4 regions of the Streptomyces sp. NPDC050988 genome follow, and region 4 is predicted to be linked to each of the others. Evidence: riboswitches for the same ligand, from Rfam matches in the RefSeq annotation. Region 4 holds a riboswitch; each other region holds the start of a gene.
The links. Region 4 has a riboswitch for cobalamin ahead of ACIBEI_RS19165 (CbtB-domain containing protein). Riboswitches for the same ligand answer to the same signal wherever they lie in the genome.
Positions count from the first base shown of each region.

Region 1: it holds a riboswitch for cobalamin, as region 4 does, so the genes downstream of both, ACIBEI_RS10715 (ABC transporter substrate-binding protein) here and ACIBEI_RS19165 (CbtB-domain containing protein) in region 4, are expected to answer to the same signal.
Region 2: it holds a riboswitch for cobalamin, as region 4 does, so the genes downstream of both, ACIBEI_RS21095 (FecCD family ABC transporter permease) here and ACIBEI_RS19165 (CbtB-domain containing protein) in region 4, are expected to answer to the same signal.
Region 3: it holds a riboswitch for cobalamin, as region 4 does, so the genes downstream of both, ACIBEI_RS13455 (ribonucleoside-diphosphate reductase subunit alpha) here and ACIBEI_RS19165 (CbtB-domain containing protein) in region 4, are expected to answer to the same signal.

Region 1 covers NZ_JBITFQ010000003.1:551,468-558,923, reverse strand. Annotated here, with positions in the region: gene ACIBEI_RS10725 (CoA-binding protein) at 54-461, opposite strand; gene ACIBEI_RS10720 (TIGR03767 family metallophosphoesterase) at 630-2,492, opposite strand; cobalamin riboswitch at 2,725-2,912, shown strand; gene ACIBEI_RS10715 (ABC transporter substrate-binding protein) at 2,979-4,013, shown strand; gene ACIBEI_RS10710 (FecCD family ABC transporter permease) at 4,010-5,023, shown strand; gene ACIBEI_RS10705 (ABC transporter ATP-binding protein) at 5,023-5,871, shown strand; gene ACIBEI_RS10700 (hypothetical protein) at 5,980-6,780, shown strand; gene ACIBEI_RS10695 (SixA phosphatase family protein) at 6,777-7,325, shown strand; gene ACIBEI_RS10690 (YigZ family protein) at 7,434-7,456, shown strand, end outside.
Region 2 covers NZ_JBITFQ010000009.1:22,982-30,437, reverse strand. Annotated here, with positions in the region: gene ACIBEI_RS21105 (ABC transporter substrate-binding protein) at 1-510, opposite strand, end outside; gene ACIBEI_RS21100 (ABC transporter ATP-binding protein) at 519-1,289, opposite strand; gene ACIBEI_RS21095 (FecCD family ABC transporter permease) at 1,326-2,372, opposite strand; cobalamin riboswitch at 2,516-2,662, opposite strand; gene ACIBEI_RS21090 (hypothetical protein) at 2,894-3,490, shown strand; gene ACIBEI_RS21085 (N-formylglutamate amidohydrolase) at 3,657-4,472, shown strand; gene ACIBEI_RS21080 (VOC family protein) at 4,581-5,006, shown strand; gene ACIBEI_RS21075 (hypothetical protein) at 5,019-5,405, opposite strand; gene ACIBEI_RS21070 (nuclear transport factor 2 family protein) at 5,887-6,987, opposite strand; gene sigJ (RNA polymerase sigma factor SigJ) at 7,138-7,456, shown strand, end outside.
Region 3 covers NZ_JBITFQ010000004.1:482,629-490,084, reverse strand. Annotated here, with positions in the region: gene mctP (monocarboxylate uptake permease MctP) at 1-549, shown strand, start outside; gene ACIBEI_RS13465 (nucleoside hydrolase) at 850-1,839, shown strand; gene ACIBEI_RS13460 (GNAT family N-acetyltransferase) at 1,919-2,437, shown strand; cobalamin riboswitch at 2,470-2,641, shown strand; gene ACIBEI_RS13455 (ribonucleoside-diphosphate reductase subunit alpha) at 2,780-5,215, shown strand; gene ACIBEI_RS13450 (ribonucleotide-diphosphate reductase subunit beta) at 5,215-6,258, shown strand; gene ACIBEI_RS13445 (hypothetical protein) at 6,171-6,407, opposite strand; gene ACIBEI_RS13440 (helix-turn-helix domain-containing protein) at 6,502-7,456, shown strand, end outside.
Region 4 covers NZ_JBITFQ010000007.1:353,618-361,073, forward strand. Annotated here, with positions in the region: gene ACIBEI_RS19140 (hypothetical protein) at 493-801, opposite strand; partial or broken gene ACIBEI_RS19145 (IS5 family transposase) at 803-1,577, opposite strand; partial or broken gene ACIBEI_RS19150 (IS630 family transposase) at 1,978-2,697, shown strand; gene ACIBEI_RS19155 (acyl-CoA dehydrogenase family protein) at 2,694-3,884, opposite strand; gene ACIBEI_RS19160 (CbtA family protein) at 4,113-4,883, opposite strand; gene ACIBEI_RS19165 (CbtB-domain containing protein) at 4,916-5,140, opposite strand; cobalamin riboswitch at 5,176-5,318, opposite strand; gene ACIBEI_RS19170 (histidine phosphatase family protein) at 5,449-6,117, shown strand; gene ACIBEI_RS19175 (four-helix bundle copper-binding protein) at 6,264-6,656, opposite strand; gene ACIBEI_RS19180 (hypothetical protein) at 6,890-7,156, shown strand; gene ACIBEI_RS19185 (glycoside hydrolase family 43 protein) at 7,363-7,456, shown strand, end outside.

The sequences.
Region 1 (7,456 bases), on a different contig from region 4:
CGGGTTCGCATCCTGATCTGCTGTGGGTTCACATCCCGCACCCACCGTGCACGTCAGCCCAGGCGCGGGATCTCGATCGCGGGGCAGCGGTCCATGACCATGTCGAGGCCGGCGGCGCGGGTGCGGTCGTAGGCGGCCTCGTCGATGACGCCCAGCTGGAACCAGACCGCCTTGGCGCCGATGGCGACCGCCTCGTCGGCGACCGGGCCGGCGAGGTCGCTGTTGACGAACACGTCGACGACGTCGACGTCGAAGGGGATGTCCTTCAATGAGGCGTACCCCTTCTCACCGTGGACCGTCTCCGCCTTCGGGTGGACCGGGACGATGCGCTTGCCGTAGCGCTGGAGGACGTCCGCCACGCCGTATGCGGCGCGCCGCTCGTTGGACGACAGGCCGACGATCGCCCAGGTGTCGCCGGACTCGCTGAGGATCTTGCGGATCGTTGCCGGGTCGCCGTACACGGTCGGCCTCCTTGGGGTGCGTACGAGGGGGTGCGTACGCGGGGTGCGTACGAGGGATGCGTACAAGGTTTGCTGCGCGCGACAACAGTGAGCGCGGCGCGGTGATTCCCCGCGACAAGGCTCGCGCCGGGACGACGGCCTCGGCGCGGCGGCCTCAGCGTGACGGCGTCAGTGTGACGCGGAGGCGGCCACCAGCAGTTCCACGTTGCGGTCGCCGGGACCTCCGGCCCAGCCCTCGTGGACGCCGGCCGTCATGCCCGTGGCCAGGTCGGGGGCGTTGTACGACAGCTCCCGGTACAGGGAGGCGAGGCCCACCGCCGACAGGTCGGCGAAGTCCGGGTCGGTGCGGTGCGGGGCGGCGGACTCGACGAGGGTGGTGAACAGGGACACCGTGCCGTCCCCGTTGTCGGCCAGTTCGATCACGCGGGCGTGGTGCGGGTAGTCCAGGTGGGAGGCGGTGTTGACCTCCCAGAAGGACCGGGCGGGCGTGGCGTGCGCGTGGGCCGTGATCCGGTTGACGTGGCTGTGGCCGTTGATCCACGCCACCACGTTCGGGAACCGGTGGAGCAGGGCGAGGACCTCCGCACCGTCGTGCCGCGGTTCGTCGGTGCGGGCGGCGTCGGGGCGGCGGGTCATGCTCGGACTGTGGTGGTGGCTGAAGACCAGGACATGTGCGTCGTCGGCCCCGGCGTTCCGCACGAGGCGGCCGTCGGCGTCGTAGGACCGGGAGCTGTGCGCGGCCAGCGTCCGCTCCAGCCAGCGGAGCTGATCGGTGCCCAGCGAGCCCTCGTAGTGGCCGCTGCGGTACGTCGTGTCGATGCTGATACCGATGACGTTCTCGGCGACCCGGAACGTGTAGTACATCCGGTCGCCGTCCAGGTTGTTCTCCGTGTAGCCGTGGCCGACCGGGCCCGCTCCGGCGTGGGCGGGGTCCAGATGCGCGGCCAGGTAGTCGTGCGGGGTGCACAGCCGGCGCCGTTCGTCGGCCGTCACCGTCCGCGCCGAGGTGGCGTGCCGCTTCAGGATCGCCGTGAGTACCTCGCTCTTGGGGTCGTCGCCGGAGTTCAGCGCCTTCGCGTAGGCGGCCGCGTCCGTGGCAGGGACCGACAGCAGCTTGCGGGAGCCGACGGCGAAGTCGCCCAGCGCGGGTGACAGACAGCCGCCGGGTATGTCGTCGTGGTTGCCGACCGTGGAGTACCAGGGGATGTCGAGCCCCGGGCTGGTCACGGGCCGTATCGCGGCGTCGAGGAAGCCGGGTATGCGGGGCAGCCCGCGCCGCTTGTCCAGGTCGCGCAGGGCGGCGTCGTCCGGATGCCAGTACAGAGGCAGGCCGGAGTTCTGGACGCCTTCGTACGCCGCAGGATCCCCGCTGTTGGGAGTGATCCTGCCGCCGCTCATCAGCGTGAGGAACCACTCCAGTTCGATCGCGGAGTTGTTGTCGATGTTGTCGCCCGTCGTCATCACGAACCCGGGCGCGAGACCGGTGTTCGGTCCCTCTCCGAGCGCGTTCACCTGCTCCACGAGCGCCACCGCCCCGGCCACCCCCAGCGCCTCCTGGGCCCGCCACGCGGCGGGCCTGCGCGACCGCAGGAACTCGGTGCGCAGCGGGTTCTGCACATCGGTGAGGTGCAGGTCGGTGAACTGCACGAAGCACGCGAGCGGTGTGCGCCGGTCCTGGCAGCCGGTGGCGGCAGGAGCGAGATCTCCGCGTACGACCATGGGCCAGCCGGGGCCCGATACGAGCCGTCGGTAGGTGCCGTGCGCTTGGCCTCCGAGGCGGGCCGTCGTGTCCAGAGTGGTGGCCGCGTACGGCGCCGCGCGTCGCGGCGCCTGGCGTGCCGGTCGTCGGGTGGCGAGGGGCGGCTGCGGGGCCGCACTCTCCGCGGCTGGTTGCACGGAGGGGGTCGGGCGCTGCCGTGGGAAGAGGGTCGCGGCTCCTCCGGTCGCTCCCACCGCGACGGCGCCGGACGCCAGCAGAAAGCGACGACGGTCGATTGCGGATGCGGTCCCCGCCATTTCGGTCCCGGTCATGGGGCGGCCCTCCGGTGCCTCCTGGAGATTCACTGAGCGGAACCACTCATTCAGGCCGTGGGGGCAGGGGCGTGGGCGCGGGTGTGGCGTAGCCGTGAACACGGCCGGAACAGGTGGAGCGGCCGATGGGGCCCGTAGTGCCGGTCCGTCCGCCGCGTCCGTCGGCAGGTCCGAACGCCGGTCCGTCCCCGGTCTCTCCGCACGTCCGCCCGCCGGTCCGCGACACCCGCCGTGATAGCTTGCCGAGGCCAGTCGAACCCATGTACGTGGGTCAGGGAATCCGGTGGAAATCCGGAGCTGACGCGCAGCGGTGAGGGTGACGGGCGGGGCATCGGCCACTGGACCGGTATGACGGTCCGGGAAGGCGCCTCGTCCGGGTGACCCCGAGTCCGAAGACCTGCTGGCGGCCTCCGCGGTCACGCGCCGACGGGGGAGCACCGTACGACCGGGCTCCGCGTTCGAGCCCTCGACGCCTGAGGAACTCCCGTGCCCGTCGCACGTCTTGCCCGTCCCGCTGCCCTCGTCCTGTCCGGGGCCCTCCTGCTGACCGGCTGCGGTTCGGGAGACACATCGTCGGACACGGACTCCGGGAACTCCGGGCCCGCCGTCACCCTCGACAACTGCGGGCAGACCGTACGCGTCGAGTCCCCGCCGAAGCGGGCCGTCTCCCTCAACCAGGGCACCACCGAGATCATGCTCTCGCTCGGCCTCGCCGACCGCATGGCCGGCACCGCGACCTGGACCGACCCGGTGATGAAGGGCCTGGAGAAGGCGAACGCGAAGGTGGAGCGGATCGCCGACAACAACCCCTCCTTCGAACGTGTCCTGGACGCCGACCCCGACTTCGTCGCCGCCTCGTTCGTGTCGACGCTCGGCAAGGGCGGCGTGGCCACCCGGGAGCAGTTCGAGAAGCTCGGCGTGCCCGCCTACGTCTCGCCCTCCGACTGTGTCGGCAAGGACAACGCCTCGGGTGGTGACGGCTCACGGAAGAAGGCCCTCGGCATCGACGCCGTCTACGGCGAAGTGCGCGACCTGGCCGAGGTGTTCGGCGTCGAGAAGCGGGGCGAGCAACTCGTCGCCGACCTCAAGCGGCGTACGAAGAAGGCCACTTCGGGAATCGATGCCTCCGATGTCACCCTCCTGTACTGGTTCGCCAACTCCGACTCGCCCTACATGGCGGGCTGTTGCGGCGCGCCCGGCGTCATCACCCGGACCCTCGGCGCGAAGAACGTCTTCGACGACACGCGCGAGGAGTGGCCCCAGATCAACTGGGAGACCGTCGCCGACCGCGACCCCGACGTGCTCGTCATCGGCGACCTGACGCGCAAGTCGCAGACCGCGGAGTCCGCGAAGAAGAAGATCGAGTTCCTGGAGTCCGACCCGGTCACCAAGAACATGACCGCCGTGAAGAAGAAGCGGTACGTCCTGCTCAGCGGGCAGGCGATGAACCCGACCATCCGCACGGTCGAGGGTGTCGAGCAAGTCGCCTCCGCCCTGCGGGAGTTCGGGCTCGCCGGGTGACACGGTCGCGCCTGGGACTGCTCATCGCCGCGGGCGTCGCCCTGCTCCTCGCATCTGTCGCCGTCGCCATCACCATCGGCCCCGCGGACATCCGGGTCGGCGACGTCTGGTCCGTGGTCGCCTCCCATCTCGGCTGGGGCAGCACGGAGTTGACCCCGATCCGGGAGGGCATCGTCTGGGAACTGCGCCTGCCGCGTACGCTCCTGGCGGCCGTGTGCGGTGCCGGACTCGCCGTGTGCGGCGCGGTGATGCAGTCCCTGCTGCGCAACCCGCTCGCCGACCCGTTCGTCCTCGGGGTGTCCTCCGGCGCCTCGACCGGCGCCGTGATCGTGGTCGTCCTCGGCGTCGGCGGGGGCCTGGTCTCCGTCTCCGCGGGCGCGTTCCTCGGCGCGGTGCTGTCGTTCGGGCTCGTCCTGCTGCTCAGCCACACACTGGGCGGGGCGACGGACCGTGTGGTGCTGAGCGGGGTCGCCGCGATGCAGCTCTTCTCCGCGCTCACCTCCTTCGTCGTGATGACCGCCGCGGATGCCGAGACCACCCGCGGGGTGCTGTTCTGGCTGCTCGGTTCGCTGAGCGGGGTCGGCTGGACCGACGTCTGGGTGTGCTTCGCGGTCCTCGCGGTGACGCTGCTGGTGTGCCTCGGGTACGCGCGGACGCTCGACGCGTTCGCCTTCGGCCAGGACGCCGCCGCGACGCTCGGGGTCTCCGTGGCCCGTACGCGACTCGTGCTGCTGTGCGCCACGGCACTGCTGACCGCCGCGCTCGTCAGCTCGGCGGGCGCGATCGGCTTCGTCGGCCTCGTACTCCCGCATGCGGCAAGGGCGTTGGTGGGGGCAGGGCACGCCCGGCTGCTGCCGGTCACCGCCCTCGCCGGAGCGGTGTTCCTGGTGTGGGTGGACACTCTGGCCCGTACCGTCCTCGATCCACAGGAGGTGCCCGTGGGCGTGGTGACCTCGTTGATCGGCGTACCGGTCTTCGTGCTGGTGCTGTACCGGACGCGGAGGGTGTGATGACGGCGGAGGACATCAAGAGCACCGGGCGCGTGCGGGCAGCACCTGGAACCGAGCGCGCGCAGGCCGCGCGGGGAGAGGGGCTCCGAGCCCACCGCGTCACGCGCACCGCCGACGGCCGCGTCATCCTCGACGGCGTCAGCATCACCCCGGTCCCCGGCACCACCGTCGGACTGCTCGGCCCGAACGGCTCCGGCAAGTCCACCCTCCTGCGCCTGCTCGCCGGTGTCCTCGCCCCGGCCTCCGGTGTCGTCACCCTCGACGGCAGCCCCCTCGCCGAACTGGGCCGCCGCGACATCGCCCGCCGTGTCGCCGTGGTCGAGCAACAGGCCGACACCCAGGTCGAGTTGAGCGTCCTGGACGTCGTACGGCTCGGCCGCACACCCCATCGCCGCGCCTGGACCCCGGCGTCCGAGGCGGACGAACGGGCCGTACGCGACGCGCTGGACCGCACCGGCCTGACCGGACTCGCCCGTCAGTCCTGGCACACCCTCTCCGGCGGCGAGCGCCAGCGCGTGCAGATCGCCCGCGCACTCGCCCAGGAACCCCGCGAACTGCTCCTCGACGAACCGACCAACCACCTGGACATCCAGCATCAGCTCGACCTGCTGACCCTCGTCACCTCGCTCCCGGTCACCAGCGTCGTCGCCCTGCACGATCTCAACCTCGCGGCGATGTACTGCGATCAGCTCGTGGTCCTGCGCGAGGGGCACGTCGTGGCCTGTGGCAGCCCGGGCGACATCCTCACGGAAGGGCTCATCGCCGAGGTGTACGGGGTCCGGGCGGCCGTCACACGGGACGGTCCCGACGACCGGCCGCACGTGCGTTTCGTGGGCACCGTGAGTTGACCGGCGTACCGGCGAATCGTCCTGCCCGTACCGGTGATTCGCGAACGCGTGTCCGGAAAAGACGTCAGCCTCCCTGCGCCGGACCCCGCACGCGCCTACGCTCACCCCGTGCTGCGTATCACCGATGCCCGAACCGGCGAGCCCACCGACGCCACCCCCGCCCGCAGGGGCCTGACCCGCGTCGAGGCGCGTGTGCCGCGCCCCGACACCACGGGCCTGCGCGTGCTCCTGGTCGCCGACGTCCTCGTACGCGCCCTGGAGATCAGCGGGACACCCGTCTGGACCGTGCTGACCGGCACCGAGGGGCGTACGGAACTCCGGGCCCGCGCCACGGCGCTCGGCATCCGGCCGTTCGAGGACGAGCGCGACAGCGGATCGGGTCTCGGCGAGGCCCAGGTACTGCGTGTGTGCGTTCCGGATACGGATACGAATACGGATAGGGCGGACGGTGCGACCGGCGCGACCGGCGCGACCGGCGTGGTCGAGGACGACGGCGCGGCGAAGGGTCTGCGGGTCGCGGTCGCCCCGGTCGACGCCGAGAGCGGAGTGGCGGACGACGACGAGCGAGCCTCGGCCCTCCGCCTCGCCCTGCTCGCGTGCCCCCGCCGCGAACCCCTCCGGCTCGACGAGGCGGCCCTCACGGACGCCGAGGACACCCTGCGGCGCTGGCGAGGTGCCGTCGCCACCTGGGCGACCCGGCCGTCCGGCCCCATCCCCGATCCCGTACGCCAACAGCTGCGCGCCGCCTGGGAGGACGACCTGGACGTGCCCGCCGTACTCGCCGTGCTGCGCAAGGTGGAGACGTCGGGGACCGTCCCGGACGGCGCCCGCTTCGAGACGTACGCCTACGCGGACCGGCTCCTCGGGCTCGAACTCACCCGTGACATCGGCCGCGAGACCCCCTCGTGATCGCGCGCGCCGGAGCGGGCCCGCTGCGCCGCCTGGTCGTCCTGCGGCACGCCAAGTCGGCCTGGCCGGACGACGTGGGCGACCACGAGCGGCCGCTCGCCCCGCGCGGGCGCCGCGACGCCCCGGCCGCCGGCCGCGCGCTGGCCGACATCGACTGCCTGCCCGACCTGGCGCTCTGCTCCACCGCCGTACGCGCCCGGCAGACCTGGGAACTGACCGCCGGACAGTGGGGCACACCGCCTCCCGTACGCCACGACCCACGGCTGTACGGGGCCGACGTGCCCGAACTGCTCGAAGTGGTGCGCGAAGTGTCCGCGCACATCAAGACGTTGGTGCTGGTCGGGCACAACCCCGGTCTGGAGGAGCTGGTGCTCACCCTGGCCGGCGACAGCCTCGACGACGCGCTGGCCGACGTACGGACGAAGTTCCCGACGTCGGCGATCGCGGTCCTCGTCTGGCACGGCGACGACTGGGGCTCCCTCGGCCCCGGCACGGCCCTGCTCACCGACATGATCGTGCCGCGGGGACAGAAGCCGGGACGGTAGCGGGGGCGGCAGCAGGGACCAATGGTGAGCTGAGCCCTGCCCGCGAGGAGCGCCGGTCGCGGTGGACCGGACGGCCGCACGCGCGCGTGCAGCGCATACGCTGGCCCGATGCAGGACGAGTACCGCACGGT
Region 2 (7,456 bases), on a different contig from region 4:
GTACAGGGCGTCCAGGGGCGGCATGAGGCCGCGCGAGGTCTTGGTGCGGCCGTTGCGGCAGGACTCGGTGAGGACGTACGAGGGGATGCCGAGCGTCTTCAGCGCCTCGGGGGTGAAGCCGCTGTCGTCGCGGAAGCCGTAGTTCCAGCCGGCGAAGACGAGGTCGGCGCGGGCGTCGAGGACGTTCTCCTTGGTGAGTTGGTCCTTGGACAGCCACTTCACCTTGTCGTAGCCGTCCTTCCAGGGCACGCCGCTGAGATCGCCCTTGTCGTCGGGCATGGCGAACCCGGCCATACGGTCCTCGAGGCCGAGCGCGAACATCAGTTCCGTGATCCCGACGTCGTTCGTGACCACCCGCTTCGGGACCTTGTCGTACGTCACCTTCCGGCCGCAGTTGGTCAGGCTGACCGACGAGGACCTCGCGTCGTCGGACGACTCGACACTGGCGCCGCAACCGGCGGTCGTGACGGTCGCGGCGAGGCAGAGGGCAGCGGCGAGGAACTTGCGCATGGGGATCCTTACGAGGTGGTGAGCGGGAGCCGGTCGAAGAGGAGCTGGACGGCGCCGGTCTCCGGATGCCGTACGGGATGCGCGCGGACCCCGAACACCCCGGCGAGCAGGTTCGGTTGGAGCACATCGTGCGGCGCACCCGAGGTGACGATTCGGCCGCCGTCGATGACGTACAGGAGATCGCAGTGCGCGGCGGCCAGGTTGAGGTCGTGCAGAGCGGCCAGCACGGTCAGGCCGCTGGCCCGGACCAGCGAGAGCACGTCCAACTGGTGGGCGATGTCCAGGTGGTTGGTGGGTTCGTCGAGGACGAGCACCCTGGGCTGCTGGGCGAGTGCGCGGGCGATGAGGACGCGCTGTCTCTCACCGCCGGACAGGGCGAGGAACCCGCGCTCGGCGAGGTGTGTGACACCCGTGCGGGCCATGGCGTCCGCGCACACGGAACGGTCCCCGGCGGCCGTACGGTCCCGGTGCGGCAGCCGGCCCATGTCGACCACTTCGGCGACGGTGAAGTCGAACTCGGCCGACGACTCCTGCGGCAGTGCGGCCAGCACCCGGGCGGCGGCCCGGGGCGACATGGCGTGTACGTCGTCCCCGTCGAGCCGTATGGTGCCCGCCGCCGGACTCAGCGCCCGGTACACGCAGCGCAGGAGGGTGGACTTGCCACTGCCGTTCGGGCCGACGAGACCGACGAACGCCCCGCTGTCCACGGCGAGTCGGATGTCGTCGACCAACCGGACTCCGGCGGCTTCGACCGCCACCCCTGCCAGGTCAAGCCGCATGGCCGCCCACCTTCCTCACGTCGGCCCCGGCGGCCATCAGCGGCCCCCGAAGGCGTAACCGCCGCGCCGCATCAGCAGCAGAAAGGCAGGCACACCCACCACCGCGGTGATCACCCCGACGGGCAGTTCGGCGGGTGCCAGCAGCAGCCGGGACAACAGATCCGCCCACAGGAGCAGGACGGCGCCGACGAGCGGGGCCACCGCCAGTACCCGCCGGTGATCGGCCCCGACCAGCATCCGCACGACGTGCGGCACCATCAGTCCGACGAACCCGATGGCCCCGCTGACCGCGACCACGGTGCCGGTCACGGCGGCGCTGACAAGGAACAACTCCCGGCGCAGCCGCCCCGGTTGGACACCGAGCGCGGCCGAGGTCTCGTCACCCATGGCGAGCGCGTTGAGCGCCTCGGCGCGCCACCGCAGCCACGCCCACCCGGCCGCCACGGTCACGGCGGCGAGCGGCACCTGCGCCCATGTCGCGCCGCCCAGGCTCCCCAGCAGCCACATCATGGCCGACCGTGCCGCCTCGCCCCGGGCCGCCCCGAACACCATCACGGTCGTGACGGCCTCGAAGCCGTACGCCAGAGCCGTCCCCGTCAGGATCAGCCGCAGCGGCGTCAGCCCGTGCGCCGACCGGGCCACGGAGTACACCAGCACCATCGCCGCGAGAGCCGAGACGAACGCCGACAACGACAGCGCCCAGACTCCCAGCCCCGCGAACGCGCCGAGCAGGATCACGGCGTTGGCGCCCACGGCGGCGCCCGAGGAGATACCCAGCACGAACGGATCGGCGAGCGCGTTGCGCACCATCGCCTGCACCGCCACACCGACGGCCGCGAGCCCCGCTCCGACGACAGCACCGAGCACGACACGCGGCAGCCGGATCTCCCAGACGATGGTGTACGCGGCCATGTCTCCGGCGTGCACCGTCCCGCCGGTGAACCCGGCCCACAGAAACCGCTGCACGTCCGCCCAGCCGACGCCCGCGGCCCCGAGAGCCACCCCGCACACGATCGACACGAGGAGCAACAGCCCGAGCCCAAAGACCAAGGGCACGACGGATATCCGGCTCGGCGTTGGGATCGAGGTCTGGCTCGGGCTCGGGCTCGGACTTCGGCGCACGGTCGGGGCGGTCCTTCATCTGGGCCCGCCTGAACATCAGGAAAAGAGGCAGCCCGTACGACACGCCGGCCGTGCGGTCCCCTCTCGCAGTCCACGGCGAGCAGTCAACGGGTCGCACCACCTGCGGGCGATCGGGCTCACGCGACGAACCACGGGTTCGCCACGCACACCGTTGCGGGTCAGCGCCGGACTCTCACCGGACTTCCCCCACAGGCAGCGACGGGAGCGTAGCAAACCGGGGAAGTGGCGGATGGGCTGGGCCACTTGACGTCGCAGTCAGCGACTGGATACTGGCGGAGGTTCCGACAGCAGTACGTCAGTACGTCTGATCGGCATCTCGAACAATGCTTGAAATGTCGGCCACGGCGTGGACTGTCCAAGCCGTCATCTCCGCACCCGACAGCCCAACCTCCACATCCCCCCACACAGGAGCCTTCTCCATGAGCCCACGACACACCCCGGAGCCCACTGAGCGAGCGGCCATGCCCTGGCGAAGGAAGGTGGCCATAGCCGCGCTGACAGGAGCCTTACTGGCCGGGCCCGGAGTCGCACAGGCCGCACCCCAGGCCGCCCCGGTCCCCAAGGAACAGGTGGCGGCGGCCACCATCACCTGGACCCTCGAACGGGCCGCCAACCCCACCCAGGACCAGCAGACGGCGTACAACCTCATCACGACGGCCATGAACGCCGCGGTGGCCCGCTACAACAACGTCAGCGACCTCGGCAAGACCATCACCGTCCGCTACGACCCGGGCGTCCCCACGGCCGACGGCAACATCAACGGAACCATCCGCTTCGGCAACCGCGGCTACATGACCGAGCGGACCGCGCTGCACGAGATCGCCCACACCATCGGCGTGGGCACGAGCTCCGGCTGGTCCTCCCTCGGGGGCAGCGGTACCTGGCGCGGAGCGCAGGCCACGGCCCTCGTCAAGCAGTTCGACGGTTCGGGTGCGACGCTGTCCACCGGTGGCGGGCACTTCTGGCCCTACGGCCTGAACTACGACAACGAGTTCTCGAACACGGCGGCCAATCGCCACGTCCAGATCGTCGCCGCCATGGTCCGCGACGGCCTGTAGCTCGGACGATGCTGGAGGGGTAGCCACTCCCGCGGTTCCCCGCGCGGCCCGCGTACCCCTCCAGCTGGGGCCCGTTGGTGTAGTAGGAAGGGTGCACATGCCCTGACGCACGACTCGCACCCGCGCTCACCGCCAACCCCCACGCGCCCGCATCGAGGACTCCAGAATGAACGACGTGTCGGCTTCCCACCGTCTCGTGGCCGGCGCGCCGGACTCCCCCGTGGTCCTGCATGTTCCGCACTCCTCGCGGGTGATCCCGCCGGGCGTACGGAGCGGCATCGTGCTCGAAGACACCGCCCTGGAACGGGAGTTGGACCACATCACCGACTCGCACACCGCCCGGATCGCGGCGACGGCAGCCGAGCGCTGCGCCACAGAACCCTGGCAGTTCGTCAACCAGTTGTCTCGGCTGGTCGTCGACCCCGAACGGTTCCCGGACGAGCGTGAGGAGATGCTGGCCGTCGGGATGGGCGTGGTCTACACCCGGACCACACACAGGGAGGAGCTCCGCCCGGCCGACCACGACGGACAGTGGCTCGTCGAGCGCTACTTCCACCCGTACGCGGCCGCCGTCACGGACGCGGTGGCCCAGCGGCTGGCTGCTGTCGGACGGGCCGTGATCATCGACGTCCACTCCTACCCGGCCGAGCGCCTTCCCTACGAACTGCACGGTGACGGCCCCCGTCCGCCCATCTGCCTGGGCCGGGACGCCTTCCACACCCCGGCCGAGCTGCTGGCCCACGCCGAGAAGGCGTTCGCGGGCTTCGGCGGCACGGGCATCAACACCCCTTTCCAGGGGACGTACGTCCCGCTGAAGTACTACGGCAACGACCCCCGGGTCAGCGCCCTGATGATCGAGATCCGGCGGGACGTCTACATGTCCGAGCCGGGCGGCCCGGCGGGCGCCGGCCTCGACGCCCTCGCGAACGCGCTCGCAGACCTGGTCGACACGGTGAGTACAGCCGGCGCGGTAGGACCCTGACACAGACCTGCTTCCAGCACGAACGGGCGCGGTTCCACCTGGCTTCCGCCATGGCTCGCCGCTGTCGCCTCCGCCCGTCCGGCAACTGCTCGCGGCACAGTGGAGGTCATGAACGCAGACGACAGAAACATTCTGGCCGGAGCACGTGTGGCGACGAGGCTCCCCGCCCAGGACCTGGACCGGGCGCGGCGTTTCTATGCCGAGAAACTCGGTCTGGATCCCCTCGACGAGCGGCCCGGGGGTCTGCTGTATCGGTGCGGAGGCGTGGACTTCGTGGTGTTCCAGTCGACGGGAGCCTCGCCCGGGACCTTTACCCAGATGGCGTTGGAGGTCGACGACATCGAGACGGTCGTATCAGAACTCAAGCGGCGTGGCGTGGTGTTCGAGGAGGTCGACGTTCCTGGACTCCGCACCAGGAACGGCATCGCCGAGATCGAGGGAAACTATCCGAGCAAGGGCGCACGGGGCGAACGCGGTGCCTGGTTCCGTGACAGCGAGGGAAACCTGCTGGGCGTCGGCGAGTTGGTCTTCTGAGCACGGATGGGATCAGAAGCGGCCCTTGACCGCCGAGTACAGGGTCTCCACGCTGCGCCGGGTGTCGTCACTCCCGCCGATGAAGCTCGTACGGGGATTCAGACGGAACGTGCTGCCGTCCGCGCGGCGTATGCGGACGTACGTGTTGCCGGTGTAGGCGCCGTTCATGTGCAGCTCGTTGGGTCTGTTGCCCAGCGCCACCTCGTCGAGCTGGTCCGCCCACAGGAGCCCCCTGTCGCTGACCGACCAGTAGGCGCTCTTGACCAGAAGGACCCGACGGTCGGTCACCCCGAGGACGGCACGCCGGAAACCGGCACCGAGGTACCCGGACAGGGCCACCTTCAATGTCTCCTTGCGCAGATGGGAGTGCAGGGCTCGCTTCAGCTCGGACTCGATCATGAGGGACCTTCCATGGGCCGGTGCGTGCGGACCTGGCGCGGTGCCGCGGGCGAGTGCGTACACCCTCGTCGGTGTCCGTGCCGCCGGTGCACCCACAGATGATGCCCGCCGGACCGCCCGAGAGTCACGCCTGGCGCCCCAACTGATCTCGGTGGAAGCCGAGTTGGGCCCGGCGGCGTCGGCGGGGCGATCAACGTGCCGCCCGGCGGTCCGGTCGGCCGCTGGTGCGAGTCCGTGGGCCCGGGAGCGGCCCCGGTGGTCGTGCCCCACCCTGAGCTCGCCCAGAACAGCCATCGGTCCTGACCACGGGAGCGGAGCCCATGGGCCAGATGCTTTCGACCCGACGCCCAAGCAAGCGCGTCGCCGGAGGCCGGGCAGAGACAAGCCGCTCCGGCGTGCCGATCCCCAGTGGCGTGCCTGTGAATCCAATGGACCTCGGACCCCGGACCCCGGACCTAGGACTCCGGACCCAGGACCCGGGTCAGTACCCGATGGCCTCTCGGAGAAGCAGCACGGTGCCGCGCCCCGGGCGGGTTTCCGCGTTGAGGATGAGCAGGCGGTTGACGGCGCTGGGCATCCCGTACACCGCCTGGGCGCGGGCGTTCTCCAGCGGGAGGGCGTACTCCTCGACGCGGCGCAGCGCTGTGCTGAGGTCGGGCACCACCTTCTGCGCGCCGACGATCCAGACCGCGTGGGCGGCGCCGCCAGCGTTGGCGGGGAGTTGGCTGCCGCTGCCCGAGGCGAGAACGAGTGAGCCGGTCTCGGTGACCGCGGCGACGCTGTTGACGACGAAGTCGGGGCCGGCGACCAGCCTTCGGATCCCGTCGGCGCCGGTGGCACGGTCGATGGCCAGGACGCGCGGCCTGATGGCGTCGTACCGGCCACCGGTGTTGATGTCCTCGTCGATGCCGGACAGCCGGAGGGTCTCGCTGGCTCCGGTGAGCACGCGGGCGCCCTCGGGGACCAGGTCCTTGATGCGGGAGCGAGCGGCCGCGGCGTCGTCGAGGATCTCGGCGGCGAAGCCGCTCGCCCGCAGCGCGGCGGCCACGCGCTCCAGTTGTTCGGCCGATGCCGGGTCGGCGAAGGACGCGGCCGGAGCCGGGGAGGCCGTGGCCGCTGCCGGGTCGGTCCCGGAGCCTTGCTCCGCGCGGGGCGCCGAACCCGCCAGCGGGGAGGTGTCGAGGTACCTGACCTCGTACACCCGCTCGGCGAACTTCCAGCCCTCCACGGTGCGTTGGTAGCGGTCGTGGTAGACGGCGTAGTTCAGTCCCTGCCGTCCGTCGAGGGTGCGCGCGAGTTCCTGGATGTAGGCGCGGCCGGTCGCAGTGTCGCCGTCGAGCAGGATGGTGCCGGGGTGTGTGGTCTGTACGAAGAAGTCCCACTGGCTCTGCAGCCGCTCGCCTCCGGCACGGATCTCCTCACGGCCGACCAGCTCGACGGGAATGTTGGGCATGCGCAGGGCGCCGTCCGGTGTGAACAGCGCCGACAGGCGGGGTCGGTCGCGCATCATCGCCGCGTCGGTGAACTCGCCGCGCAGCGCCTCGATCTCGACGCGGTCCGCGATGGCCCGGAAGTCGTTCATCGGAATCACCTCTCGGTCCTGTTGTCGTCCTCACCGGTACGACAACGCGGCCCTGCGGAATGTGAGGTGGAGCGGCGACCTCACATTCCGGCGAGCTGTCCTGTCGTATCGGGTAGAGGCACAGAACCGAGCGAGGGAGACGGCCAGACCATGACGAGCAGAGCGGAGCCCGGCGACGACCGGCGCGGTCCGGACCTCAGCGCGATCATGAGCGAGCGGCGCCAGTTGATCAACCTCGGCTATCGACTCCTCGGGTCCCTCGCCGACGCCGAGGACGTCGTCCAGGAGACCTACGCCCGCTGGTACGCCATGTCCGCACAGGAGCGGCAGGCCATCGAGTCGCCCGGCGCCTGGCTGATGACGGTCGCCAGCCGCATCTGCCTGAACCTGCTCGGCTCTGCGCGGGCCAGGCGGGAGACGTACGTGGGCGACTGGATCCCGGAACCGCTGCCGGAGCCCACGGAGTGGA
Region 3 (7,456 bases), on a different contig from region 4:
GCGGCGAACCTCTTCACCCGCAACATCTACAAGGACTTCATCCGGCCCGACGCGACGCCGGCCCAGGAGACCAAGGTCTCCAAGCTGGTCTCGCTGCTCGTGAAGGTGGGTGCGCTGGTCTTCGTCCTCACCATGGACAAGACGGTGGCCATCAACTTCCAGCTGCTGGGCGGGATCTGGATCCTCCAGACGTTCCCGGCCCTGGTCGGCGGCCTCTTCACCCGCTGGTTCCACCGCTGGGCGCTGCTCGCCGGGTGGGCGGTCGGCATGCTGTACGGGACGGTGGCGGCGTACGGAGTTGCCTCGCCGACTCAGAAGCACTTCGGTGGCTCCTCGAAGGAGATTCCCGGGATCGGGGAGATCGGTTACATCGGTCTGACGGCGTTCGTCCTGAACGTGGTCGTGACGGTGGTACTGACCTTCGCCCTGCGGGCCCTCAAGGCGCCCGACGGTATCGACGAGACGTCCCCCGAGGACTACACGGCGGACGCGGGCGACAAGGGTGTCCAGGTCGAGCTGCCGCCTGCGACGGCGGGGGCCGGCCACTAGCTCTTTTCGCCCCCGCCGCCCCTGCCCATTCCCGTCCCTTTTCAGGGGCTCCGCCCCCGAACCCCCGCTCCTCAAACGCCGGAGGGGCTGGGTGGACGGGGGCTCGCGGAGTGGGATGCGTGCGGGTAAGTCGTGGCTGGGTGCGCAGTTCCCCGCGCCCCTGTTCAGGGGCGCGGGGAACTGCGCAATCTTTTGGGGGTTCGGGGGCGGAGCCCCTGAGTAAGGGACGGGAATGGGTAAGGGCGGCGGGGGCGACAACTGCCCCTGGCCGCACGGGAGTCCGCGGTTACGCTGGTCGGCGTGACCGTTCGCGCTCCGATCGTCCTCGACAGTGATCCCGGCATAGACGACGCCGTGGCTCTCCAGTACCTGCTCGGCACAGGCAGATGGGACCTCAGGGCCTACACCTCCGTGGGCGGCAACCTCCCCGCCGAGCAGACCTACCGCAACGCCCGCGCCCTGGCGAGAGCCCTCCGCATCGACACCGACGTCCCGGTCCACCGCGGAGCGGCCCGCCCTCTCACCCGCCTCCCGTACACGGCCGCCGCGCACTTCCACGGCCCCGCGGGCCTCGGCCACGAGACGCTCCCCGACTCGACCGCCGCGCACCTGCCGGAGTCCTCCGCACAGGCGTTGCTGCGCCTCTCCCGGGAGCACGAGGGCGAGCTGACCGTGTGCGCCACCGGCCCGCTCACCAACGTGGCCATCGCGCTCCTGGAGGACCCGGCCTTCGCCCACCGCGTGAAGAGGTTCGTGTTCATGGGCGGCAACGCGCAGGTGCCGGGCAACATCACCCCGGTCGCGGAGTTCAACATGTGGGCGGACCCGGACGCCGCCGAGGTGGTGCTCTCCTCCGGCATCCCGTTCACCATGGTCGACCTGGACGCCTCGCACCGGTGGCTCTTCGGCCCCGCCGACCTCGCCGCGCTGGAGGCGGCGGGGGCGGGCGCGGCGCTCGCGGCCCGGCTGCTGCGGGTCTACACCGACTCCTACCGCCGCCACGGCGGAGGCGACTCCTGCCCGCTGCACGACCCGCTCGCCGTGGGCGTGTGCGCGGACGAGTCGTTCGTGACGCTCGCGGAGGGAGCCGTCGTCGTCGAGTGCGCCAGCGAACTCACCCGCGGCCAGACCGTGTTCGTCCCCTCGGCCGCCCAGCGGAACTACTACACCGAGTCGCCCGCCCTGACCGCCCGCACCCGCCACATGGGCCGTGTGGCCCTCGGCCCGGGCCCACGCGACTTCACGAAGGACTTCGTCACGACCCTCCCGCAGTGGCCGGCCGTGGGCTGAGCCCCCACGGATGACCTCGGCCCTGGTGCGGGAAAAACTCGGCGGCCCCACGCCGTACCCCTCGGGCACACTGCCAGGCATGGACATCGTGATCAGGCGGGCGAGGCCCGAGGAGTACGAGGCTGTGGGTGAGATCACCGCGCAGGCCTATCTCGGGGACGGGCTCCTCGACTTCGGCGAGAGCGACGAGTATCTGGGCGAGCTGCGGAACGTGGCGAAGCGGGCCGCGGCCGCCGACGTACTGGTGGCCGTGGTGGGGGCAGGGGCGGGCGAGCGGGTCGTCGGCGGCGTGACCTTCGTCCCGTCCGGCGGGCCGATGGCCGAGATCGCGCGCGAGGGCGAGGCGGAGATACGGATGCTGGCGGTCGCCGGGGAGGCCCGCGGGCACGGGGCGGGCGAGGCCCTCGTACGCGCCTGCGTCGACGGCGCCCGGGCCACGGACGGCTGCGTACGCGTCGTGCTGTCCACCCAGCGCACCATGCACAGCGCCCATCGCATCTACGGACGCCTCGGCTTCACCCGCGCCCCCGACCGCGACTGGAACCCGATCCCGGACCTCGACGACATCATGCTGCTCACCTACGAGTTGACGCTCTGACACCCTCCGAAGCCGACACGACACAACATGTGGGGGTGCTTCCCGAGCCCGGCACAAGATGTATGCTCATGCTCGCTGTCGCCGCAGGGGAATCCGGTGCGAATCCGGAACTGTCCCGCAACGGTGTACTTGTGCATGTCTGTCCCCAGAGGAGAGCCGTGCGCCTGGTCAGTCCGAGGACCTGCCGACAGCGTGCCCAGGCCACCCGGCCCGGGTGCCATGACGTCCGGGCCTCGCGGAGTGGGCCGGTGGACGCGGCGTACCGCTGCGCAGAGCGTGTACCCCCGTGTGCCCCGAACCCCTCTCCCCGCAGGCCCCGTGCCGAGCGAGGGAGAGCCCCACGTGACCATCGCGCCAGCCGATCCGGTCTCAGCGAAAGCGCCCCAGTACCAGCAGGACAGGGCCGAGGCCGACGGACCGGGAACCGCGTTGCTGCGGACCCTGACCGACCTCACCGCCGACCTTCCCGACGCCGATCCCGGCAGGGTCGCCGCCGCCGCGCTGCGCGGCCGGTCCTCCGTGGGAGCCGACGGGATCACCGCGGAGCTGCGCGAGCTGGCCACGGAGGCGGCCGCGGGCCTCATCTCCGAGGACCCCGTGTACTCGAAGCTGGCCGCCCGCCTGCTGACGATCGGCATCGCCGAGGAGGCCGCCTCGCAGGGGGTCCGGTCCTTCTCCGAGTCCGTCGCGGTCGGCCACCGCGAGGGCCTGATCGCCGACCGCACCGCCGAGTTCGTACGGACCCACGCGGCCCGTCTGGACGCGCTGATCGACCTTGAGGGCGACGACCGCTTCGGCTACTTCGGCCTGCGCACGCTGCACAGCAGGTATCTGCTGCGGCACCCGATCACGCGGTCCGTCATCGAGACGCCCCAGCACTTCATGCTGCGCGTGGCGAGCGGTCTCGCCGAGGACACTGCGCTGGATTCAGAAGCGGGCACCCGGTCGGTCGACGAAGTGGCCGCGCTGTACCGGCTGATGAGCCGCCTCGACTACCTGCCGTCCTCCCCCACGCTCTTCAACTCCGGTACGCGGCACCCCCAGATGTCGTCCTGCTACCTCCTCGACTCCCCGCTGGACGAGCTGGACTCCATCTACGACCGCTACCACCAGGTGGCCCGGCTATCGAAGCACGCGGGCGGCATCGGCATCGCGTACTCCCGTGTCCGTTCCAGGGGTTCGCTGATCCGCGGCACGAACGGGCACTCCAACGGCATCGTCCCGTTCCTGAAGACGCTCGACGCCTCGGTCGCCGCCGTGAACCAGGGCGGCCGGCGCAAGGGCGCGGCCGCGGTGTACCTGGAGACCTGGCACTCCGACATCGAGGAGTTCCTGGAGCTGCGGGACAACACCGGTGAGGACGCCCGGCGTACGCACAACCTGAACCTCGCGCACTGGATCCCGGACGAGTTCATGCGCCGGGTGAACGAGGACCGCGTGTGGTCGCTGTTCTCGCCGTCCGACGTGCCCGAGCTGGTCGACCTGTGGGGCGAGGAGTTCGACGCCGCCTACCGCAAGGCGGAGGAGCAGGGCCTCGCCAAGAAGACGATTCCGGCCCGCGATCTGTACGGCCGCATGATGCGCACCCTCGCGCAGACCGGCAACGGCTGGATGACCTTCAAGGACGCCGCCAACCGCACGGCCAACCAGACCGCGCTGCCCGGCCACACGGTCCACTCCTCCAACCTCTGCACGGAGATCCTGGAGGTCACGGACGACGGCGAGACGGCGGTCTGCAACCTCGGTTCGGTCAACCTCGGCGCGTTCGTGAACACTGCCCCCGGGGCCACCGAGGTCATCGACTGGGAGCGGCTGGACTCGACCGTCCGTACCGCCGTCACCTTCCTCGACCGGGTCGTGGACATCAACTTCTACCCGACCGAGCAGGCGGGCCGCTCCAACGCCAGGTGGCGACCGGTGGGCCTGGGCGCGATGGGTCTGCAGGACGTCTTCTTCAAGCTGCGGCTGCCCTTCGACTCCCCGGAGGCCAAGGCGCTCTCCACCCGGATCGCCGAGCGCGTCATGCTCGCCGCGTACGAGGCGTCCGCCGATCTCGCCGAGCGCAACGGCCCGCTGCCCGCCTGGGAGAAGACCCGTACGGCACAGGGTGTGCTGCACCCGGACCACTACGACGTGGAGCTGAACTGGCCGGAGCGCTGGGCGGCGCTGCGAGAGCGGATCGCCTCGGTCGGCATGCGCAACTCGCTGCTGCTCGCGATCGCGCCCACCGCGACGATCGCGTCCATCGCGGGCGTCTACGAGTGCATCGAGCCGCAGGTCTCCAACCTCTTCAAGCGCGAGACCCTCTCCGGCGAGTTCCTCCAGGTCAACTCCTACCTGGTGGCGGAGCTGAAGAAGCTCGGCGTGTGGGACGCGCAGACCCGGGAGGCGCTGCGCGAGTCGAACGGCTCGGTGCAGGGCTTCACCTGGGTGCCGCAGGACGTGCGCGATCTGTACCGCACGGCGTGGGAGATCCCGCAGCGCGACCTGATCGACATGGCCGCCGCCCGGACCCCGTTCCTGGACCAGTCCCAGTCGCTGAACCTGTTCCTGGAGACGCCGACCATCGGCAAGCTCTCCTCGATGTACGCGTACGCCTGGAAGTCGGGGCTGAAGACGACGTACTACCTGCGCTCGCGCCCGGCGACGCGCATCGCCCGTGCCGCGGGTTCCTCCGCGGCCGCCCCCATCCCCGTACAGGCGACTCCCGCGACTCCCGACGAGGACGCCGTCGCCTGCTCCCTTGAGAACCCCGAGTCCTGCGAGGCCTGCCAGTAATGACCACCGCGCCCGAGAACACCGCGAACACCGAAAAGACCCAGAAGAACCTGCTCGACCCGGGCTTCGAGCTGACCCTGCGTCCCATGCGCTACCCGGACTTCTACGAGCGCTACCGGGACGCGATCAAGAACACCTGGACCGTCGAGGAGGTCGACCTCCACTCGGACGTCACCGATCTGGCGAAGCTGTCACCGGGCGAGCAGCACATGATCGGCCGGCTGGTCGCGTTCTTCGCGACGGGCGACTCCATCGTGGCGAACAACCTGGTGCTGACGCTCTACAAGCACATCAACTCCCCCGAGGCGCGGCTGTACTTGAGCCGCCAGCTCTTCGAGGAGGCCGTGCACGTCCAGTTCTATCTGACCCTGCTGGACACCTATCTCCCCGACCCGCAGGACAGGGCGGCCGCCTTCGACGCGGTGGAGAACATCCCCTCCATCCGTGAGAAGGCCGAGTTCTGCTTCAAGTGGATCAACGAGGTCGAGAAGCTGGACAGCCTGCGGACCCAGGCCGACCGCCGCCGCTTCCTGCTCAACCTCATCTGCTTCGCCGCGTGCATCGAGGGCCTGTTCTTCTACGGTGCCTTCGCGTACGTCTACTGGTTCCGCAGCCGGGGTCTGCTGCACGGTCTGGCGACGGGCACCAACTGGGTGTTCCGCGACGAGTCGATGCACATGAGCTTCGCCTTCGAGGTCGTGGACACCGTCCGCAAGGAGGAGCCGGAGCTCTTCGACGACCTGCTCCAGGAGCAGGTCACCGACATGCTCCGGGAGGCCGTCGAGGCCGAGCTGCAGTTCGCGCGCGACCTGTGCGGTGACGGCCTTCCGGGCATGAACACCGACTCGATGAGGCAGTACCTGGAGTGTGTCGCCGACCAGCGCCTGGCGCGCCTCGGCTTCGCTCCGGTGTACGGCTCCGAGAACCCCTTCTCCTTCATGGAGCTGCAGGGTGTTCAGGAGCTGACCAACTTCTTCGAGCGCCGGCCTTCGGCGTACCAGGTGGCCGTGGAGGGCTCGGTCGGCTTCGACGAGGACTTCTGATCCTTGCGGTGTCCCTGCTCGGCCTCCCTGAGCTGACGGTCGACGCGCCGGTCGCGCACGATGCCGATCACCGAGGGGAGGACGAGCAGGACCAGGATTCCGAGGACGAAGAGCATTGAGATCAGGCCTTCCAGCTGTGTCGTTTCCATGGACACCACTGTCGCGTCGAATACTCCTTACCGTGAGTGGCAGTACTGCCGCACACCCTCGATTTCCTGCCAGATCGGGTGCACACTTGGCAGCATGCTGAACAACGTGGCCGTCGTCCTGCTCGACGGTGTGCATCCTTTCGAACTCGGTGTGGTCTGCGAGGTGTTCGGCCTCGACCGCAGCGACGAGGGGCTGCCGGTGTACGACTTCGCGGTGGTCTCCGCCGAGGCTCCGGGCGCGAACCTCAGCACCCATGTCCCCGGGTTCACGGTCGCCACTCCGTACGGCCTCGACCGGCTGGAAGAGGCCGACCTGGTCGTCGTACCCGCCGGAAGCACCTATGCCGTACGCGAGTACCCGCCCGAGATGCTCGACGCGCTGCGCCGGGCCGTGGACCGCGGGGCCCGGGTCCTGAGTGTCTGCTCCGGGGTCTTCGTGCTCGGCGCCGCCGGTCTCCTGGACGAGCGGCGCTGCGCCGTGCACTGGCAGCACGTGGACACGCTGGCCCGGCAGTACCCGCGGGCGAGGGTCGAACCGGACGTGCTGTACGTGGACGAGGACCCGGTGATCACCTCCGCGGGCACCGCGGCCGGCATCGACGCCTGTCTGCACATCGTCCGCAAGGAGCAGGGCCCCGAGGTCGCCAACGCCATCGCCCGCCGCATGGTGGTGCCGCCGCACCGGGACGGCGGCCAGGCCCAGTACATCGAGCGGCCACTGCCGCGCTCGCAGTGCGACACGGTCGGCGAGGTGCTCGCCTGGATGGAGCGCCACCTCGACGAGGAGGTGACCGTCGAACAGCTCGCCGCTCGCGCGCACATGTCCCCGCGCACCTTCGCCCGCCGCTTCCAGCAGGAGACGGGCACGACCCCGTACCGCTGGCTGCTGCGTCAACGGGTGCTGCTGGCCCAGGAGTTGCTGGAGGCCACGGACGAGACAATGGACTTCATCGCGGACCGCACGGGGTTCGGGACCGCGGCCGCGCTGCGCCACCAGTTCGTCCGCTCGCTCGGGACGACCCCGAACGCGTACCGGCGCACGTTCAGGG
Region 4 (7,456 bases):
CTCCCGACCTGCGAAGAAGCCGGTGGTCATGCCCGCAATCAGCAGTTTGTCAGTGCCTTCGGAGCTGGTGACACCACCCCCGGGACATGCACTCGACAAGGGGAGGTAGTCATGCCAACTCCGAAGGCCGGTAAACCCGTTGTGGGCATACGAAGACGGTAACGGGGGGCGGCGGTCGGCTACACACTGCAGGGTGGACCGGTCGTGCACGGCCCGTCCCGACCGCTGTCAACCGGTGAGTGGGCTACGGGAGTTTCCAGCGCCCCCGGCACCTTGCCGTCGACCCCGGCCGGCTTGGGAGCCGGCACGCGCTCGACGCTCACTCAGCCGACGCGCTCGACTCGGAGCCGAACTCGTCGATTTCACGGTCCAGTTCCCGGCGGCGGCAAGCGAGGCGGCGCGGGGGTGAGCGCAGGCGGCCGGTTCGGGTCTCCACCAGGTCCTGACGCTCCTCGCGCGGCACCCTGGAGCGTTGTCACCCGGCAGGGCACGTCACCTCAGCAGAGCGAGGAACTCCGTGCAGGGCCGTGCGCAGTCCCGGCAGACCTGAGCGCTGTCCTCGGCGCCGGGACTCCGGTCGAGGACCTGGGCGGTCTCCAGGCAGACGGCACGACACCACTCCACCTGGGCGCACATCCCGGCCTCGGCCTGCGTGGACTGCTCGGCCAGAGCGCGGCAGGTCGCGTCGCAGACCTCCGCACACAGGATGCCCTCGCGCCGCAACTCCTGCTGGTCGTCGGGGCCGCCGAGTTCGGCGAGGCGCGCGCAGGGCGCAGACCCGTGCGCACTCGCAGAAGTCATCTCATTTGGTGAGTCGGCGATAGCAGATGAGTGTGCAGGCGAGGAAGTGGTGGGCTTTGCGTTCGTAGCGGCGGTGCAGCCGGCGGCATCCGGCGAGCCAGGACATCGTGCGTTCTACGGTCCAGCGGTGGCGGCCCAGGCCGGCCGAGGATTCGATGCCCCTGCGCGCGATGCGGTGCCTGATGCCGCACCCGCGTAAGCATCGTCGCAGGTGGTCGTAGTCGTATCCCTTGTCGGCGTGGAGTTTTCCCGGTCTGCGCCGGCGGGGTCCACGCCGGGAGCGGATCGGCAGTATGCCCTTCACCAGCGCGATCAGCGCCCGGCCGTCGTGCAGGTTCACTGCTGAGACTCCGACGGACAAGGGCAGGCCGGTTCGTTCGGTGATCAGGTGGATCTTTGAACCGCACTTACTCCGGCCTACAGGATTCGGGCCCGTCAGCTCCCCTTTTTCAGAGCCTGCATGTTGACCGAGTCGATCGCGCACCGCGACCAGTCCAGCTCACCGCGGGATCCGAGCTCGTCGAGGACCAGGCGGTGGAACTTGGCCCACACCCTGGCCTTGGTCCACTCGGTGAAGCGTCGGGGCCGGACGGCCCGAACGATGCGGTCGACACCTGCTGCCACGTGCAGCCCGAGGTCGCCACGAAGACGATTGCGGGCGGCACTTCACGGTCTCCGTGCCGACGCCGGCCACCGCCCTGAGGCCGCAGCAGCCCCTCAGGCACTACCCGCTGAAACAGCTCCCACAACTCGTCCGGCACCAGCCGCTCAACGATCTTCGCCGCGGTAGCTTACTCAGCCAAATGAGATGACGTCTTAAGGGCCGGGAAGCGGCTGAGCGTGTCCAAGTTATTGACGTGGTCACGGCCACACTCTACGTCCGACCGGTTTACCGAACATCGTTCGACATATCGATCCTCCATAGCGGGTGCGTACCCCACCCCCAGAGAATCCACGCGCACTTGGGACACCGCTCGGCACGCCACGCCCAGGAGATCTCTATAAGCCGCAGACCCGCCCTCGACCACGCCCGCCGCGGAATCCATCCGCTCCTCGGAGTGGGCATGGTTCTCGCCCTGAGCGCCCCCTGACCGCAGGCACACGGTCGGCACGGGCCGCCGACTCCGCCTATGAGGTGGGCTACTTCACCGAGTCCCAGAAGGGCGTCGGCACCGACTGTCGAAGTCCACGGTCGGGCGAATCTGGCGAAGTTCCAGTTCAAACCGCATCTGACGGACACCTTCAAGCTGTCGACGGACCCGCTGTTCGTGGAAAAGGTCTACGACGTCGTGGGGCTGTACTTCAACCCGCCCGAGGGTGCGGTGGTCCTTTCCGTGGACGAGAAGTCGCAGATCCAGGCCCTGGACCAGTCCGCAGCCGGTGCTGCCGACAATGCCTGGCATGCCCGAGCGGCACACCCACGACTATGTCCGCAACGGGCTGACCACGCTGTTCGACGCGTTCGACGTCGCCGCCGGCGAGGTCATCAGTGCCCTGCACCGCCGGCACCGGGCGGCGGAGTTCAAGAAGTTCCTGATCCGGATCGACAGGGAGGTGCCGGCGCATCTGACAGGTCCACCTGATCTGCGACAACTACGGCAATCACAAGACACCCGCGATCAGGACGTGGCCGGCCAAGCACCCACGCATTCACCTGCACTTCACGCCGACCGGCTCCTCCTGGATCAACGAGGTCGAGCGGTGGTTCGGGTTCCTGGCCGACCAGATGATCCGGCGCGGCGCACGCAAGACGTCCAAGCCCTCGAAGCCGACATCCGCGCCTGTGTCAAGAACTGGAACGAGGACCCCAGGCCGTTCATCTGGATCAAGACCGCCGAGAAGATCCTCGAATCCCTGGCTCACTTCTGCCGACGTCTCTCCGGCGCAGGACACTAGCGCCGTACCCTCGGCATGCCCAGGCCGATCCACGAGATGATCTCGCGCTGGATCTCGTTATTGCCGCCGCCGAAGGTGAAGATCACAGCCGAGCGGTAGCCGCGTTCCAGTTCGCCGTGGAGTACGGCGCCCGCGGAGCCCTCCTTGAGGGCACCGGCGACGGCGACGACCTCCATGAGCCAGGCGTAGGCGTCCCGGCGGGCCTCGGAGCCGTACACCTTGACCGCGGAGGCGTCCTGCGGGGTGAGCGTGCCCTCCTGGACGGCGTTCACCATCTGCCAGTTGAGGAGTTTCATCGCGTCGAGCTTCGTGTGGGTCTGGGCGAGGCGGCGACGTACCCAGGGGAGGTCGACGACGCGGCGGCCGTCGGCGAGCTTGGTCTCCATGGCCCAGCGCTGGACGTCGTGCAGCGCACGGATGGCCATGGTGCCGTGCGCGGCGAGGGTGACCCGCTCGTGGTTGAGCTGGTTGGTGATCAGCCGCCAGCCCTTGTTCTCCTGGCCGACCCGGCGGGACGCGGGGACGCGGATGTTCTCGTAGTAGCTCGCGGTGGTGTCGTGCGAGGCGAGGGTGTTGATGATCGTGCAGGAGTAGCCGGGGTCGGACGTCGGCACGAGGAGCATGGTGATGCCCTTGTGCGGCGGAGCGTCGGGGTCGGTGCGGACGGCGAGCCAGACCCAGTCCGCGGTGTCGCCGTTGGTCGTCCAGATCTTCTGGCCGTCGACCGTGTAGTGGCCGGTGTCCTCGTCGCCCTCCCGAACTGCCTTGGTCTTTAGGGCAGCCAGGTCCGTGCCCGCGTCGGGCTCGCTGTAGCCGATCGCGAAGTCGAGCTCGCCAGAGAGGATCCTCGGCAGGAAGTACCCCTTCTGCTCGTCGGTACCGAACTGCATGATCGTCGGCCCGACCGTGTTGAGCGCCATCAGCGGCAGCGGTACGCCGGCCTGGGCGGCCTCGTCGAAGAAGATGAACTGTTCCATCGGGCTCAGACCGCGCCCGCCGTACTCCTTCGGCCAGCCCACACCGAGCCAGCCGTCGGAACCGAGCCTGCGGATGGTCTCGCGGTAGAAGCGCTTCTGCGCCGCCGGGTCGCCGTAGCGGGCGTACACGTCGTCGGGGACCAACTCGGCGAAGTAGGCGCGCAGTTCGGTGCGCAACCGCTGCTGCTCCGGCGTGTATTCGAGATGCACGGCGCCTCCTGGCTCCCACTGGCCCGCTCGTTCGGCCGCCCGGACCTGACGGCGCACACCGTAGAACGTGTTCCAGAAATTGGGAATGCCGGTGACGTACGCACCTGACGGACGCGGTCATGCGCACTCATACGAAGGGGCCCCGGGAACGCGCTCCAGGGGCCCTTCGGTGTGCGGCCGGTCAGCCGGTGGCCTGTCCGCATGCGAACGGATCAGCGTCTGAACGGGTCAGTGCGCGACGGGAGTTGCCCGCCCTTCGGCCGCCTTGTCGTCCTCGGCCCGGGCAGGCTTCGGAGCCAGCACGCGCTCCGCGAGCAGCCCGAAGACCAGCCCGTACGCGGTCCACAGGGTCACCTGGATGGCCAGGGTCGCCAGTCGGTACTGCCACAGCAGGGTCGCCGGGAAGCCTTCCGGCGCCTCGTTGAAGGACGGCAGGAACGCGTATGCCAGGCCGACGGCCAGGACGAAGAACCCGCCTGCCGCGAGCGTGGCGTTCCAGTTGCCCAGGCGCGGTGCGAGGCGCTTGCCGAGGATCACCGCGGCGACGGCCAGCAGCACGCTGAGCACGATCATCAGGAGGAACAGCGCGGTGCGCTGGTTGAGGGTGTCGGGGTCGCCGACGGCGGGCGGGTTCGCCGGGTACTTGAGGAACGGCACCAGGTAGACCGCGACCAGACCGGCGCCCGCCAGCAGCAGCGCGCTCGCGCGCGGCCCGAAGCGGCCGATCCTGCCGAGCGCGAAGCAGTACGCGAGAGCGGCGATGCCGCCGAACGCGCCCCCGTAGACGAGGACACCGGTGGACAGACCGCCGGTGGACTGCATGGCACGGGTGACGAGTTCCTCGCCGCCGTGCTCGTGGGCGTGGGCTTCCTCGAACGCGATGGCCTCGTCCACACGAGGTTCGCCGAGGAAGTAGGCGACGACCAGGGCGAGCACGCCCGCGGCAAGACCCGCGAGCATGCCGCGCACCAGGAGATTTCTGACGGTGACGGAGTTCATTGGGTTGTTGTCCTGTCGGTTCTCTGTCGCCGTCAGTGGCAGGGGAAGCCGAGCAGGTGGCGGGCGTCGTGCACCCACTCGTGCACGCCTTCGCCCGAGACCAGGGAGGTGGCGCCCTGTTCGGCGCCGACGAAGTAGAGCAGCACCAGCATCAGGATGCCGAGGAAGACCGCCCAGGGAGCGATCGCGCCGATCGGCAACTTTGCGGGTACGTCGGGGGTGGTTACGGTCGGCTGAGCGACGGCGGACTGCGCCATGGCAGGACCTCCTGGGGGAACTCGCGTCCCATCTCGGTGGTGCACAGGACGACGGCCACGGGTCTGACTTGCTCGACCTCCGCCTCCCCTGGTGGGAGGCGGTTGTGCGGGGCTTACAGTGGCGCGACCGTGCCGGATTCTCACCGGCTTCCGTCGTACCGTCGTCAATATCGTCGAGAAGGTACCGCGAAGCGGAGGCGCGGCCAAGGGCGCACGGAATGCCGGGGGCGCGCCGGTGCCCTGGTCACGCCCCCAATTCCCAGTACGGACAGGGGTGTTGAGCACGTGTGGAACACGAGGACGGGCCGATGACCAGCCGAGTGATGTTGATCTCACCAGCGATGAGCGCGGCGTTGCGGGAGGCGCGTTTCGACGACGGATGTCCCATCGACCCGGCCGGGCTGCGGCTCGCCGAGGCGGCCGCGGGCTCACTGCCGGCCGCCGACCAGGTCCTGGTCTCGCCCACCGTTCGCTGCCGGGAGACGGCGGCGGCCCTCGGGCTCGACACCCTCGCCGTCACCGAGCCGCCGGAGCTGGCCGGCCTGGACGTGGGCCGCTGGCGCGGGGCGACACTCGCCGAGGTGAGCGCCGGCGAACCGGAGGCCGTGGGCCGCTGGCTGGCTGACCCGTCGTCCGCACCGCACGGCGGAGAGTCGGTGACCGCGCTGTGCGAGCGCGTCGCGAAGTGGCTCGAGACGGTGGTGGATCCCAGTTCCGGGGCTTCAGGGTCCGGCTCAGCCTCGGCTTCGGCTTCGGCTTCGGCTTCCGCTTCGGCTTCGGGATCGGGTCCAGGACCAGGCTCCGTCCGGATCATCGCCGTCGTCGAGCCGGAGATCGTACGGGCCGGGGTGGTGCGAGCACTCGGGGCCCCGGAGTCGGCGTTCTGGCGTGTCGACGTGCCGCCGTTGGTCGCGACGGAACTCAGCGGGCGGGCTGGGCGCTGGAACGTACGGGTCGGGCGGACGCTCGGGGAGTGAGGCGACAACGGGCGCCCGTCTGAACGGTTCTTCGGGACGCGGCACTTCGGAGCGTGGCGTTCCTCGGGACACGGCGTTCGGACACGCCGCCCTGACACTTCACCTCCGCGTGGGGGCCCACCACACGGGACCCACCACACGGAGCTTCACCTCAGCAGGGCGAGAAACTCCGTGCAGGCGCGTGCGCAGTCGCGGCAGGCCTCGGCGCCCTTCTCGGCGCCGGGACTCCGGTCGAAGACCTGGGCGGTCTCCAGGCAGACGGCACGACACCACTCGACCTGGGCGCGCATCCCGGCCTCGGCCTGCGTGGTCTGCTCGGCCAGGGCGCGGCAGGTGGCGTCGCAGACCTCCGCGCAGAGGATGCCCTTGCGCCGCAACTCCTGCTGGTCGTCGGGGCCGTCGAGTTCGGCGAGGCTCGCGCGCAGGGCGCACACCCTTGCGCACTCGGTACAGGCCTGCGCGCAGGCGAACCGGTCCTCGAGGAAACGAACGAGTTCCTGTTGCTCTGTTAGTGACACGCGGTTCGGGTAGCCGGGCATCGCCACGCCAAACCCGTCCGCGAACCGGACCGCGGAGCCAACAGTGGCCGAGCGTGTCGAAGTTATTGACGTGGTCACGGCCGCACTCTACGTTCTGACCGGTTTACCGAACTGCGTTCGGTATATCGATCAGTTCGTGGCGGGTGTGCACCCCGGCAACCAACCGACGACCAACCCGGTATGTGCGGCCACTGACCCGCGACAGCCTTCGGACCGGCAGACAGGGAGGCCTCGTGCGCATCGCGGGCATGCTCGCCGCCAACCAGTCCGTCACGGACGCACGGCCCGCGGCACTCGGCTCCGGCACCGGCTCCGGCTTCGGCTCCGGCATCACGTCCACGGGCAACTCCTGGGGTCCGGACGGCACTTGGCGCGACTCGTCGGTCGTGAGCACGAACACGGACGCCAACACAGGACCGCGTTCGTCCGACGGCACCCTGCCGCCCGCCCGGGACCTGCTCGCCCCGAGGAACGGCGCGGCCGCCGGAGCCCGCTTCTGAACCACCCCCGTGGGCCCCGGGACGGACGACCCCGGGGCCCACGGGACTGGCACAACCAGCAGCACCAGCAGCACCAGCAGCACCAGTCCGAACGAGGAGAGCCGCAGATGATCACGCCAGAAAACCCCTACAGACCCGTCACCTCCGCCGACGCGACCGGCGCGCCCCGCCCCTTCGCGCCCTCCCGCCGGAGCCTGTTGCGGGCGATGGCCGCCCTGCCGGTCTCGGCGATCGTCGTGGGCGGGCTGCCCGGCCTGCTCGGCACGGCCTCAGCGGCGGCGCCGCCCCGCGGATCGGCCA